One region of the Kitasatospora sp. NPDC092286 genome, then DNA from elsewhere that is predicted to be linked to it. Evidence: riboswitches for the same ligand, from Rfam matches in the RefSeq annotation. Region 1 holds a riboswitch; the other holds the start of a gene.
What was found. A riboswitch is a leader RNA that binds a small molecule or an ion and turns the genes downstream of it on or off. The one in region 1 is predicted to bind glycine.
Positions count from the first base shown of each region.

Region 2: it holds a riboswitch for glycine, as region 1 does, so the genes downstream of both, gcvT (glycine cleavage system aminomethyltransferase GcvT) here and gcvP (aminomethyl-transferring glycine dehydrogenase) in region 1, are expected to answer to the same signal.

Region 1 covers NZ_JBIVRD010000003.1:269,902-276,954, forward strand. The annotation lists gene ACIQIB_RS05745 (hypothetical protein) at 339-911, shown strand; gene ACIQIB_RS05750 (DUF5999 family protein) at 1,261-1,452, shown strand; gene gcvP (aminomethyl-transferring glycine dehydrogenase) at 1,532-4,432, opposite strand; glycine riboswitch at 4,671-4,774, opposite strand; gene ACIQIB_RS05760 (PRC and DUF2382 domain-containing protein) at 4,998-6,233, shown strand; gene ACIQIB_RS05765 (MFS transporter) at 6,376-7,053, shown strand, end outside.
Region 2 covers NZ_JBIVRD010000013.1:156,556-163,608, forward strand. The annotation lists gene ACIQIB_RS16105 (cytosine permease) at 1-1,119, shown strand, start outside; gene ACIQIB_RS16110 (L-serine ammonia-lyase) at 1,285-2,652, opposite strand; gene glyA (serine hydroxymethyltransferase) at 2,796-4,064, opposite strand; gene gcvH (glycine cleavage system protein GcvH) at 4,200-4,580, opposite strand; gene gcvT (glycine cleavage system aminomethyltransferase GcvT) at 4,742-5,863, opposite strand; glycine riboswitch at 6,092-6,197, opposite strand; gene ACIQIB_RS16130 (enhanced serine sensitivity protein SseB) at 6,387-7,053, shown strand, end outside.

The sequences.
Region 1 (7,053 bases):
GTGCAAGCATCATGCCCGCCTGGAAGATCGATACCCGAGAGCTTCGAATGGCTTGCAATGCAAGGAAACTGATGGACTTTCAGCGCATCTGCCGACTTGCCCGGCGACACCGCCTGTGATAAACAGGTCACCCTGCGCACCTGTTCGAGTAGAATTCGCACTGCACTGCGCTCCGGCCGGTCTGCTACTGCTCCGAAGCCCTCGTCGACTGCAGCAGCCGCGCCGGCACCGCGATCATGCACAACCGGACACGGCCAGGTCCCGTCACCGATGACACACCGCGCCACGCCGGTATGCCGCACTCGCACGCCGATCTCGCACGGAGAGGCGACCTCGCCATGACTCTGCAGACCCCCCAGCCCCCGCCCAGTGCCCTGCGCGCGGTCCTCGCCGCGCTCGACTCGGAGACCGCGCTGCGCCAACCCGCCGCCGCAGCGCTGCTCCACCCGGCCGGCCCACTGCTCCCCGCACACCCGCTCGCGGTCTACGTCCTGGACGGGCCACGCCCCGAACTCCGCGCCGCCCGGCGAACGGGCTGGCGCTTCCTGATCAAGGACGGACCCGAGGTCGCCGCCGCGGCGGAGGTCGTACAGGGCGTGGAGGGCCACGCCTTCTCCCACTTCACCGCCGGGCCGTACCTGGACTCCACCGTCCGGGCCCTGCGCCAGGCCTGGCAGCTCGCCCAGTCCTCCCGGGCCCGGCAGCAGCCCAGACTGCTGACCTTCCCCGGCCAGTACGCGACGGCGCTGTGGCTGCACAGCCCGGACGCCGGCCCGGCCTCGGACCTGCTGATCCCGCTGGCACCGGCCCCGCTCGGGGTCACCGCGCACCGCGCCTATCCGGCCGGCGACCTGCTGGCGGCCCTGGCACGGACACCGCTCGCCGGGTCGCTGCTGCTCGGCTCGCCCTGAGGCCCCCCACGGCACCCCACCGCCCTGCCCGCCCACCCGGGCGGGCCATCGGGCATGGCCTTCCCGGGCCAGCCGGACGATGGCCCGTCCGGGGGTGATTCACCCGCTACGCCACCTGAACGGGTGATCTCTGCCCGGGGGTTGTGGCGCGTGTCACGAAATCGCTGCGCGATCGTCCCCGGATGCCGACACTGGGAACCAGCGTGGAAGAACCCCCTGTCCTACCCACTTGAGCGCCGGCCCACACCTGGCCCGGCGCCGGACAGGATCCGGCTACCGCGGCGGCTCCCGATGGTCATCCGTCGGCCGCACCACGGGGTGGATCGCAGAGCGAAGCGAGGGTACGCGAATGTGCCAGCACCGTCCTGAGTGCCCGTCGGCCGAATCCGAGGACCGCGAGGCGGCCGTACCGGTGGCCTGCCACCCGGAGCAGGGCTGGAGCCTGCTCTGCAACGGCGTCCTGCTCTTCGAGGACACCGGCGAACTGCTGCCCGACGGCCGGGTGATCGCCCCGCGCCGCGCCGTCGCCCACGCCGCGTAGACGGCCGGGGCGACACAGGACGGGGCAGGGCCCCGGCGGAACGTTCCGCCGGGGCCCTGCCTGTGCCGTCCGGGCTACGTCAGGAGCCGTACTCGTCCAGCGGCGGGCAGGAGCAGACCAGGTTGCGGTCGCCGTACGCGCCGTCGATCCGGCTGACCGGCGGCCAGTACTTGTCCGCCGGGTTGACGCCGGCCGGGAAGACCGCCTCCTGCCGCGAGTAGCCGTGCGCCCAGTCGCCGGCCAGGGCGGCTGCGGTGTGCGGGGCGTTGCGCAGCGGGTTGTCCTCGGCCGCCCACGCGCCCGAGCCGACCTTCTCGATCTCGGCCCGGATCTCGATCATCGCGTCGCAGAACCGGTCGATCTCGTGCAGGTCCTCGGACTCGGTCGGCTCGATCATCAGGGTGCCGGCCACCGGGAACGACATCGTCGGCGCGTGGAACCCGTAGTCGATCAGGCGCTTGGCGATGTCGTCCACCGAGACGCCGGTCTCCTTGGTGAGCGGGCGCAGGTCGATGATGCACTCGTGCGCGACCAGGCCGCCGGGGCCGGTGTAGAGCACCGGGAAGTGCGGGGCCAGCCGCTTGGCGATGTAGTTGGCGTTCAGCACCGCGACCTGGGTGGCGTGCTTGAGCCCCTCGCCGCCCATCAGCCGGACGTACGCCCAGGAGATCGGCAGGATGGCGGCCGAGCCCCAGGGCGCGGCCGAGATCGGGCCGACGCCGGTGGCCGGGCCGGCCTCCGCCTGGAGCGGGTGGTTGGGCAGGTACGGCGCGAGGTGCCCGCGCACCGCGACCGGGCCGACGCCGGGGCCGCCGCCGCCGTGCGGGATGCAGAAGGTCTTGTGCAGGTTCAGGTGCGAGACGTCCGCGCCGAACTTGCCCGGCTTGGCGAGGCCGACCAGGGCGTTCAGGTTGGCACCGTCCACGTACACCTGGCCGCCGGCCTCGTGCACGGCCGCGCAGATGTCGGTGATCTGGGTCTCGTACACGCCGTGGGTGGACGGGTAGGTGACCATCAGCACGGCGAGGCTGTCGCGGTGCTTCTCGATCTTGACCTTGAGGTCCTCGACGTCCACGTCGCCGTCGACCAGGGTCTTGACCACGACCACGCGCATGCCGGCCATCACGGCGGAGGCCGCGTTGGTGCCGTGCGCGGAGGACGGGATCAGGCAGACGTCACGCTGGGTGTCGCCGTTGGCGTGGTGGTAGGCGCGGACGGCCAGCAGGCCGGCCAGCTCGCCCTGGGAGCCGGCGTTCGGCTGGATGGAGACGGCGTCGTAGCCGGTCACCTCGACCAGCTGCTGCTCCAGCTGACGGATCAGGGTGAGGAAGCCCTGCGCCTGGTCGATCGGCGCGAAGGGGTGCAGCTGGCCGAACTCGGGCCAGGTCACCGGCTCCATCTCGGTGGTCGCGTTGAGCTTCATGGTGCAGGAGCCCAGCGGGATCATGCCGCGGTCCAGCGCGTAGTCCCGGTCCGACAGACGGCGCAGGTACCGCAGCAGCGCGGTCTCCGAGCGGTGGCTGTGGAAGACCGGGTGGGTCAGGTACTCGTCCTCGCGCAGCAGCGCGGCGGGCAGCGCGTCGGCGCCCTCCGCGACCTCGACGCCCTCGACGCCGAACGCGGCCCAGACGCCCGCCAGGTGCTCGCGGGTGGTGGTCTCGTCGGTGGAGACCGAGATCCGGTCCTCGCCGTCCTGGTAGACGTTGATGCCGTGCTCGCGGGCGGCCTCGGCGATCGCGGCGGCGCGGCCGGGGACGACGGCGGTGACGGTGTCGAAGAACTCGCCGTGCAGCAGTTCCACGCCGCCGGCCCGCAGGCCCTCGGCGAGGGCGGCGGCGTAGCGGTGGGTGCGCCGGGCGATGTCCGCCAGGCCGTCCGGGCCGTGGTAGACGGCGTACATCGAGGCCATCACGGCGAGCAGCACCTGGGCGGTGCAGATGTTGCTGGTCGCCTTCTCGCGGCGGATGTGCTGCTCACGGGTCTGCAGCGCCAGGCGGTAGGCGCGGTTGCCGTCGGCGTCGACGGAGACGCCGACCAGGCGGCCGGGCAGCGAACGGGCGTACTCGGCGCGCACCGAGAGGTAGCCGGCGTGCGGGCCGCCAAAGCCCATCGGCACCCCGAAGCGCTGCGAGGTGCCGCAGGCGATGTCGGCGCCGAGCGAGCCCGGGGACTTCAGCAGGGTGAGCGCCAGCAGGTCGGCGGCGACGGCGACGATCGCGCCGAGGCCGTGGGCCTGCTCGATGACGGGGGTGAGGTCGCGGACCACACCGGTGGCACCCGGGTACTGGAGCAACACGCCGAAGACACCGCGCTCGACGATCTCGGCCGGGATGCCCGCGGAGAGGTCGGCGACGACGACCTCGACCCCGGTCGGCACGGCGCGGGTGTTGACCACCGCGAGGGTCTGCGGCAGGGTCTCGGCGTCGACCAGGAAGACACCGCCCTTGACCTTGGTGACGCGGCGGGCCAGCGCCATCGCCTCGGCGGCCGCGGTGCCCTCGTCGAGCAGCGAGGAGCCGGAGGTGGGCAGGCCGGTCAGGTCGGAGACCAGGGTCTGGAAGTTGATCAGCGCCTCCAGGCGGCCCTGCGAGATCTCCGGCTGGTACGGCGTGTAGGCGGTGTACCAGGCCGGGTTCTCCAGGACGTTGCGGAGGATCACCGGCGGGGTGAAGGTCCCGTAGTAGCCCAGGCCGATCATCGGCTGGAGCACCCGGTTGCGGCCGGCCAGCTCGCGCAGCTCCGCGAGCACCTGGGCCTCGCTGCGACCCGCGGGCAGGTCCAGACCGGTGATGGAGCGGATCGCCTCGGGCACGGCGGTGGCGGCGAGCTCGTCCAGCGAGCCGTAGCCGACCTGGGCCAGCATCTTCTCCTGCGCGGCGGCGTCGGGGCCGATGTGGCGGGTCTCGAAGGGGCTGGCCTGCTCAAGCTCGGTGAGGGTCGCGGCGCTGGTGGAGCGTCCGGCGTTCGGCTGGGCGTTCATGGTGGTCGAGGCCTCCTGGTCACGGACCGGCGGGGGTCCGCACGCCGGACGGCTCCGATCGCTGCGGACAGCGGCTCGGCCCGGGCGGACGAACCCGACAGGCCTCCCCCTCTGTCATCGGGACCTGAGAGCTTCACCCGCACGGCGCGCTGTGGGCGCACCGTCGGCTTGCACCGTCGGTGAGGGTGGTGGCCGCCGGCTCCCTCGCCGGCGGTCCTGCCCTGCTTTCCAGAGTGACCTATCCCACACGGTACGGATGCCTGAGAGATTCCGGGGAGGAGTTGCTCCTTCGGCGCCTCGACCAGCGGTTTTCGCGGTCGGGGACTCTCCCGAGCGGGCTCGGCGGTCGCGCCCAGGGTACCAGCGGGAAGCCCTCCGATCACGGGTACGTCAGGTCACTCGGCCACTTCACCCGTGACCCGTACAGCGGAGCACCCGGCCCGGACGGCTGCACCCGGCTCGCGTATGTCTGGTTCATGGCTTTTGGTGTGAAGTGGCGGAGGGAACGGGTGCTCAAACCGCCGGCCTACGGCGTTCCGCAGGAACAGCTGCACGGGAGGAAAGAGTGCAAACCGATATCGATCCCCGGGACCTCATCGGCCACAAGGCGGTGGACCGCAACGGAGACAAGATCGGCACGGTCGACGAGGTGTACCTCGACGACGCCACCGGCCAGCCGGAGTGGGCCGCCGTCCGGACCGGCATCTTCGGCCGGGACGCCTTCGTCCCGCTGACCACCAGCGAGTTCTCCGGCGACGAGCTGCGGGTGCCGTACGACAAGTCCCTGGTGAAGGAGTCGCCGGACTTCGGCGTGGGCCAGCACCTCTCACCGGCCCAGGAACTCCAGCTCTACCGCTACTACGGACTCGACACCCCGGCGGACGACCGCTCCGGGCCCGACGCCGACCAGCCGGCCGACCTGGACTTCGGCGCCGTCCCCCCGGCGGAGAAGCCCGCCGACGCGGCGGGGGCGGGCGCGGCCGCAGGCGTCGCGTCCACCGCCGCGGCTCCGGCCAAGCACCTCTCCTTCCACTCCGCAGACGCCGCGCCCCCCGCCGGGCCGCTCGTCTTCCACTCCGCCGACACCGCGCCCGCCAAGCACGCCACCACCCCGGCGGTCGACCTCGGCAAGCCGTCCGGACCCGCCCGGGAGACCGCCTCGGGAGCCGGCACCGCCGCCGCGCCCCGGCCGCAGACCACGGAGCCCGACACCCCGGCCGTCAACGGCGCCCCGGCCGTCGACGGCGCCCCAGTCGTCGACGGCGCCCCGGTCGACGCCGCACGGCCGGCCCCGCCCGCGCCCGGCAGCCCGGTGGAGCTCACCTGCCGCGAGGAACGGCTGGAGGTCACCACCGAGTGGCACGTCGTGGGCACCGCGAAGCTGCGCAAGTACGTCATCACCGAGGCGGTGGAGCACCGCGTCCCCGTGGTCCGCGAGCGGGTCCGGGTGGAGCGGACGCCCGTCAGCGAGGCCGAGCGCGCGCTCATCACCAACAAGGAGATCGCCGAGTCCGTCGAGGAGGTCACGCTGCGCGAGGAGCGCCCGGTGGTCCGCAAGTACCTGGCGCCCGTCGAGCGGGTCCGCCTGGTGGTCGAGCGGTACACCACCGAGGAGGTGATCCGCGACGAGCTGCGGCGCGAGCACATCGAGGTGCACGACGCCACCGCGCCCGCCCCGCCCCCCGCGACGGCGTCCGTCCACACGCCCGCACCCCCGGCGGCCCACACTCCGCACCCGGCCACAGCCGCCCGTGCGGTGGACGAACCGGCCCGCGAGGCTCCGGTCCGGCCGCTCATCTGAACCGGACATCAGCAGGACCCCGGGCCGCCGCGGCCCGGGGTCCTCGACTTTGCCAAAGCTTCACCAATCGATATTTGACACACTGAAGTATCCCCCTGCATGGTTACTTCAGTTCATTCACCATGTACAGGAGGAAGCAACCGTGAGTGAGGCACCACAGCCCACCACCACGAAGCCAAGCAGCGCCCGGGTCCTGCCGGCCCTCATCCTGGCGATGCTGTCGTTCAGCGTGGTGCAGACCGCGGTCGTTCCGATCCTGCCCTCGCTGGCCAAGGAGCTCGGCGTCTCGGGCTCCAGCATCACCTGGCTGATGACCGCCAACCTGCTCTCCGCCGCCGTGCTGACCCCCCTGCTGGGGCGCTTCGGCGACCTGCGCGGCCGCAAGCCGATGCTGCTGATCTCGCTGGCCGGCCTGGTGGCGGGGTCCGCACTCGCGGTCACCACCCACTCCTTCACCTGGCTGGTCGTCGCCCGCGTCCTCCAGGGCGCCGGCGGTGGCGTGCTGCCGCTGGCCATCAGCATCGTCCGTGACGAACTGCCCAAGCAGAAGGTCACCGGCGGCGTCGCGGCGATCAGCGCGTCGATGGGCGTCGGCAGCGGCCTCGGCCTGGTCGCCACCGGCCTGCTGCTGGAGCACTGGAGCTACAAGTCGATCTTCTGGATGGGCCTGGTCTTCGGTCTGCTCGCGGTCGCCCTGGTCGCCTTCCGGGTGCCCGCCGACCCGGTCACCGACAAGGACGGCGGCGCCGACCCGCTCGGTGCGATCACCCTGGCCGGCTGGCTCTCCGCCCTGCTGGTCGCGGTCAGCCAGGGCAACCAC
Region 2 (7,053 bases), on a different contig from region 1:
CCGATGGTCATCGGCGGAGTGCGCCGCTGGATGGACAAGTTCAACGGCTTCCTGCTGCCGCTGTACTGGGGCGGCCTGCTCGTCGCCGTCGTCCTGGCCGCGGTGAAGTACCCCTCCAAGGGCTGGCTGACCCACGTCCCGGACAGTGCCCCGGACCTCAGCGCGCCGGGCTGGCTCTACGCCCTGTTCGTCTACCTCGGCGTGTTCGTCTTCATGATGTACACGGTGGACTTCGCCCGCTTCGGCAAGCCCGAGGACAGCCGCTACCACAGCGTCGTCACCTTCGGCCCGGTCTTCTACCTCTTCGTGTACCTCGCCAACGGTCTCATCGGGATCTTCCTGGTGATGGCGGCCGGCACCTCCGGCGCCTTGTCGGAGACAGCCATCGGCGACACCGTCATCAACCTGATGGGGATCTCGGGCCTGGTCGTCGTCTGGGTGACCCAGTCCAGGATCAACACGGCGAACTACTACGTCGCCTCCACCAATCTGGAGGCCCTGTTCACGCGGCTGCTGCGGATCCGCGTCCCCCGGGTCGCCGCCCTGATGCTCGCCGGCGTGCTGACCTACCTGTTCATGCTCACCGATGTCCTCAGCTACCTGCTCACCGCGCTGGCCTGGCAGGGCGCGTTCGTCGTCGCCTGGGTGGGCATCGCCCTGACCCACATGTGGCTCAGCCGCCACGGCGACCGCGACGGGCTGCCGGAGTTCCGCCCCGGCCGGGTGGCCTCGTTCGGCCCCGGTGCGATCGTCTGGCTGATCGTCTCGGTGCTCGGCATCGCGGTGTACGAGGGCACCGGCACCTTCGGGACCACGTGGTCCACCCCCCTGGTCCTGGTGCTCAGCATCGTCCTGTACACCGTGGCCCACCGGCTCGGCCGACCCGTCGCCCTCGACCGGCCGGGCGACCCGCGCGACGAGGTCGAGGACATCTGGGAGACCCGCGTCCGCTGCCACACCTGCGACCACTCCTATATCGCCGTGGAGATGGACCGCGACCCCAGCACCGAGGACGGCGCCGCGATCTGCGCCGACTGCGCGGGACGCAGCGCGGCGTTCCGCCGGGCCGTACTGCTCGAAGCCCGCACGGCCCCGACCGGCCGGCCCGCAGACCGCTGAGCCCGCGCCGGGCCCGTCCCCTCACGTGCCGAAGGACACGGGGGACGGGCCCGGCGCCCGGCCGCGCCTGGAGGTGACGGCGCGTCCGTGGCCGGGGCCGGGTGTCGCGCCGCTGAGCCGGCCGGACGGGGGCCGTCCGGCCGGCTCAGCGGGGGAGTGCGGGGGTCAGCACTCGATGACGTTGACGGCGAGGCCGCCGCGGCTGGTCTCCTTGTACTTGATCTTCATGTCGGCGCCGGTCTCCTTCATGGTCTTGATCGCCTTGTCGAGGGAGACGTGGTGGCGGCCGTCGCCGCGCAGGGCCATCCGGGCGGCGGTGACGGCCTTGACGGACGCCATGCCGTTGCGCTCGATGCAGGGGATCTGGACCAGGCCGCCGACCGGGTCGCAGGTGAGGCCGAGGTTGTGCTCGATGCCGATCTCGGCGGCGTTCTCGACCTGTTCGGGGGAGCCGCCGAGGACCTCGGCGAGGCCGCCGGCGGCCATCGAGCAGGCGGAGCCGACCTCGCCCTGGCAGCCGACCTCGGCGCCGGAGATGGAGGCGTTCTCCTTGAAGAGCATGCCGATCGCGCCGGCGGCGAGGAGGAAGCGGACGATGCCCTCGTCGTCGGCGCCGGGGATGAAGTTCAGGTAGTAGTGCAGGACGGCGGGGATGATGCCGGCCGCGCCGTTGGTGGGGGCGGTGACGACGCGCCGGCCGGAGGCGTTCTCCTCGTTGACGGCCATCGCGTAGAGGGTCACCCACTCCATGGCGTTGGCCGGGCCGATGCCCTCGGCGCGCAGCGCGCGGGCGCCGGAGGCGGCGCGGCGGCGGACCTTGAGGCCACCGGGGAGGATGCCCTCGCGGGACATGCCGGCCCGGACGCACTCCTGCATGACGCGCCAGATCTCCAGCAGCCCGGCCCGGATCTCCTCCTCCGTCCGCCAGGCCTTCTCGTTCTCCAGCATCAGGCCGGAGATGGACAGACCGGTCTCGCGGGTGAGCCGGAGCAGTTCCTCGCCGGTGCGGAAGGGGTAGCGCAGGGCGGTGTCGTCGGGCTTGACCCGGTCCGCGCCGAGCGCGTCCTCGTCGACCACGAAGCCGCCGCCGACCGAGTAGTACGTCTTCTCCAGCAGCGTGGAGCCGTCGGCCGCGTACGCCCAGAGGGTCATGCCGTTGGCGTGGTACGGCAGCGAGCGGCGGCGGTGCAGGACGAGCTGGGTGTCCGGGTCGAAGTCGATCGGCTGGCTGCCGAGCAGGTTGAGGCGCTTCTCGGCCCTTATCCGCTCGACGTCCAGGTCGGCCTGGTCGACGTCCACGGTGCGCGGGGAGTTGTTCTCCAGGCCCAGCAGGACGGCCTTCGGGGTGCCGTGGCCGTGCCCGGTGGCGCCGAGCGAGCCGTACAGCTCGGCGCGGACGGCGGTGGTGCCGGCCAGCAGGCCCTCGGACTTCAGTCGGCGGGCGAACATCCGGGCGGCGCGCATGGGGCCGACGGTGTGGGAACTCGAAGGGCCGATGCCGATGGAGAAGAGGTCGAAGACGCTGATGGCCACGGGGGACGTCCTTGTCTGGTCTCGTGGAAGGACAGGCGGGCAGGTGCCGGCACGGAACGGGGCACCGCGCGCACTGTCCAGTGTGCGCGGTGCCCCTTGATCGCAGGTGGCCCGACGGGGTGAGGCCGGTCACCCGCGCCGGACTACAGGTTCGGGTAGAGCGGGTACTTCGCGGCCAGCGCGGAGACGCGGGCCTTCAGACCGGTGGCGACGGCCTCGTCGAAGGCCGGCTTCAGCGCCTCGGCGATGATGTCGGCGACCTCGCGGAAGTCCTCGGCCTGGAAGCCGCGGGTGGCGAGCGCCGGGGTGCCGATCCGCAGGCCGGAGGTGACCATCGGCGGGCGGGGGTCGTTCGGGACGGCGTTGCGGTTGACCGTGATGCCGACCTCGTGGAGGCGGTCCTCGGCCTGCTGGCCGTCGAGCGCGCTGTTGCGCAGGTCGACCAGGACCAGGTGCACATCGGTGCCGCCGGACAGGACGGACGCGCCGGCCTCGGCGACATCGGCCTGGAGCAGGCGCTCGGCCAGGATCCGGGCGCCGTCCAGGGTGCGCTGCTGGCGCTCCTTGAACTCCTCCGAGGCGGCGACCTTGAACGCGACGGCCTTGCCGGCGATCACGTGCTCCAGCGGACCGCCCTGCTGGCCGGGGAAGACCGCGGAGTTGATCTTCTTGGCGAACTCGGCCTTGGAGAGGATGACGCCGCCGCGCGGGCCGCCCAGGGTCTTGTGGGTGGTGGTGGTGACCACGTCCGCGTACGGCACCGGGTTGGGGTGCAGGCCGGCGGCGACCAGACCGGCGAAGTGCGCCATGTCGACCATCAGCAGCGCGCCGACCTCGTCGGCGATCCGGCGGAAGGCGGCGAAGTCCAGCTGGCGCGGGTAGGCGGACCAGCCGGCGATGATCAGCTTGGGCTGGTGCTCCTTGGCGAGGCGCTCGACCTCGGCCATGTCGACCTGGCCGGTCTTCTCGTCGACGTGGTACGCGGCCACGTTGTAGAGCTTGCCGGAGAAGTTGATCTTCATGCCGTGGGTCAGGTGACCGCCGTGGGCCAGGCTCAGGCCCAGGATGGTGTCGCCCGGCTGGATCAGCGCGAACATCGCGGCGGCGTTGGCCTGCGCGCCGGAGTGCGGCTGGACGTTGGCGTGCTCGGCGCCGAACAGGGCCTTGATCCGGTCGATCGCGATCTGCTCGACGACGTCCACGTGCTCACAGCCGCCGTAGTAGCGGCGGCCGGGGTAGCCCTCGGCGTACTTGTTGGTGAGCACCGAGCCCTGGGCCTCCATGACCGCCACCGGGGCGAAGTTCTCGGAGGCGATCATTTCCAGGGTGGTCTGCTGGCGGTGCAGCTCGGCGTCGACCGCGGCGGCGATCTCCGGGTCGAGAGCGTGCAGGGACTGGTTGAGAACCGTCATGGTGTGGTCTTCCCGGGGAGGAGAGAAGGACGTGCCGCGCTTGGCGCGCCCTTGGGAGGGAGGCGGCGGGCGACGGGAGGGCGGGGACGGCCGGCCGCGGGGCGGCCGCCGCGCTGCGGCCGCCCCGGCGGACGATCAGGCCTCGGGGTTGGTGAGCGCGTCGTACTCGTCGGCGCTCAGCAGCTCGTCGGTGGCCTCGACGCGGACCTTGAACAGCCAGCCGCCTTCGAAGGGCTCGCTGTTGACGAGGGCGTTGTCGTCCAGGACGGCCTGGTTGACCTCGACGATCTCGCCGGTGACCGGCGAGTACAGGTCGCTGACCGACTTGGTGGACTCGAGCTCGCCACAGGTCTCACCCGCGGTCACGGTCTCGCCGACCTCGGGCAGCTGCACATAGACGATGTCGCCCAGGGCGTCGGCCGCGTGGGCGGTGATACCGACCGTGGAGACACCGTCAGCGGCGGCCGTCAGCCACTCGTGCTCCTTGGTGTACTGCAGGTGCTGGGGGTTGCTCATGGCGTCATTCTCCAGGATGGGAAGCGGGTACGACGAAGCGGTCCGGCGGGCGGACGGCATCGACGTGGATCTACGGGGGGGAAAGCGGGCCTCGGCGGACGGGCCGGAGGCGGGCTCCGCCCCGCGCCGGGGAGCTGCCCGGCGCGGGACGGAGCGGGCCCTCAGCGGGCGCGCTTGTAGAACGGCAGCGCCACGACCTGCACCGGCTCGGGCCGGCCGCGGACGTCCACCGCGACGGTGGTGCCGGGCGCGGCGTGCGCCGCGTCCACGTAGGCGATCGCGATCGGCTTGCCCAGCGTGGGGGAGGGGGCGCCGGAGGTGATCCGGCCGATCGGCGTGCCGTCGGCGGAGACCACGGTGTAGTCGGCGCGCGGGACGCGCTTGCCCTCGGAGACCAGGCCGACCAGCACCCGCGGCGGGTGGGCCTCGGCCTCGGCGGCGGCCTTCTCCAGCGCCTTGCGGCCGATGAACGCGCCCTCGTTGGTGGTCTTGTCGAACCGGACGACCCGGCCCAGGCCGGCGTCGAACGGGGTCAGGTCGGTGGACAGCTCGTGCCCGTACAGCGGCATGCCCGCCTCCAGGCGCAGCGTGTCGCGGCAGGACAGGCCGCAGGGCACCAGGCCGCGGTCGGCGCCGGCCTCGGTCAGCGCCGTCCAGACGGGCTCGGCGTCGGCCGGGGCGCAGAAGATCTCGAAGCCGTCCTCGCCGGTGTAGCCGGTGCGGGCGAGCAGCACCTCGCGGCCGGCCACCCGGGCCGGGAGGATCGCGTAGTACTTCAGGCCGGGCAGGTCGGCGTCGGTGGTGTCGGCGAGGATCGCGGTGGACTCCGGGCCCTGGACGGCGATCAGGGAGTAGGTGTCGCGGTCGTCGGTGACGACGGCGTCGAAGCCCTTGGCGCGGGCGATCAGCTCGTCCAGCACCAGCTGGGCGTTGGAGGCGTTGGCGACGACCAGGAAGGCGTCCTCGCGCAGGCGGTAGACGATCAGGTCGTCCAGGATGCCGCCGTCCTCGGCGCAGATCATGGTGTAGCGGGCGCGCAGCACGCCCAGCGCGGAGACGAAGCCGACCAGCGCGTGGTCCAGCATCTCGCCGGCCTGCGGACCGGTGACGGTGATCTCGCCCATGTGGGAGAGGTCGAAGAGGCCGGCCCTGGTGCGGACGGCGAGGTGCTCCTCGCGCTCGCTGCCGTAGCGCAGCGGCATGTCCCAGCCGGCGAAGTCGGTCATGGTCGCGCCGAGGGCGCGGTGCAGCGCGTCGAGCGCGGTGAGGCGGAGGGACGACATGGCCTGGGACTCCTCGGTCTGGGCACTCAGGTGTGCGCACGCCGGACCGGTCCCGCTCGGGGCCGACCCTGCGCGCGGGCATGCGGCGGCTGGGTCTCCCCATCTGTCGTCGTACCTGAGAGCTTCACCGCACGCAGGCCCGCAGCTCTTTACAGCTAACAGGACAACATGGCGGCTTGCACCGTGGGTGGGCGCGTGGCAGAGCCGTGCGCCGCTTTCCAGATGTGCCTAACCCGTGCGGTAGGGGTGCCTGAGAGTTTCCGGGGAGGACTTGCTCCTTCGGCGCCGGCTGTGCCGCCTGACGGGGCACTCCGGGCTCTCCCGCGCGGGTTCGAGCGGCCTGTATGGAGTTAGGGGCCTCCGTCGGGAAAGCGCGGAGACGCGCACATCATGGCACGTCTGCGCCCCGGGCGGGAGAGGGGGCCCGGGCGGCCCGCTAGGCTGCTCGGCGTCGGCGGGCGCGCCGGCGGGCACGGCGCGGCGCACGAGCACGACACACGGACACAGGGCGGTACAGGGGCGCATGGGGTACCCGGCGGAGCAGCAGCAGGGGTGGGGCGGCCCGGAGACGGCGCCGCAGGGCGGCGGATGGCCGGCCAACGAGCTGGAGCAGGTGCTAACCGCCGCGCTCGGCGACCCGGGCGCGACCGCCCGGGTGATCGAGGTACTGGCCCGCAGCCAGGTGTGGATCCCGCTGCCGGCCGGGGCCGATCCGCAGGGCCAGTCGCTGAACCTGCCGACCGTCGAGCTGGCCGGCGACCCCTATGTGCCGGTCTTCTCCTCGCAGGAGGTGTTCCTGCGGCAGGCGCCGGGGATGGCCTTCGCGGTCGCGCCGGTCTGGGAGTTCGCCCGCGGGCTGCCGCTGGGCATCGGCATCGCGGTGAACCCGGAGGCGGCGGTCGGCATCCCGGTGCCGCCGGAGGGCGTGGCCGAGCTGCGGCGCGGGCCGCGCGAGGACCGCTGGGAGGCCCCGGACAGCCCGACCGGCGGCCGGGTGGCGCTGCGCGAGCCGGTGCCGGGCGAGGACCCGGAGGCCTTCCTGGCCGCCGCCCGGGCCGAACTCGCCGGCCTGCCCGGGGTGCTGACCGCCCGGCGGGCGCTGGCCAGCGTCGAGGGCGAGCCGACCGTGATGTTCATCGGGGTCCAGCTCGACCCGGCGGCCCCGGCCGAGCCGGCCACCGTGAACGAAG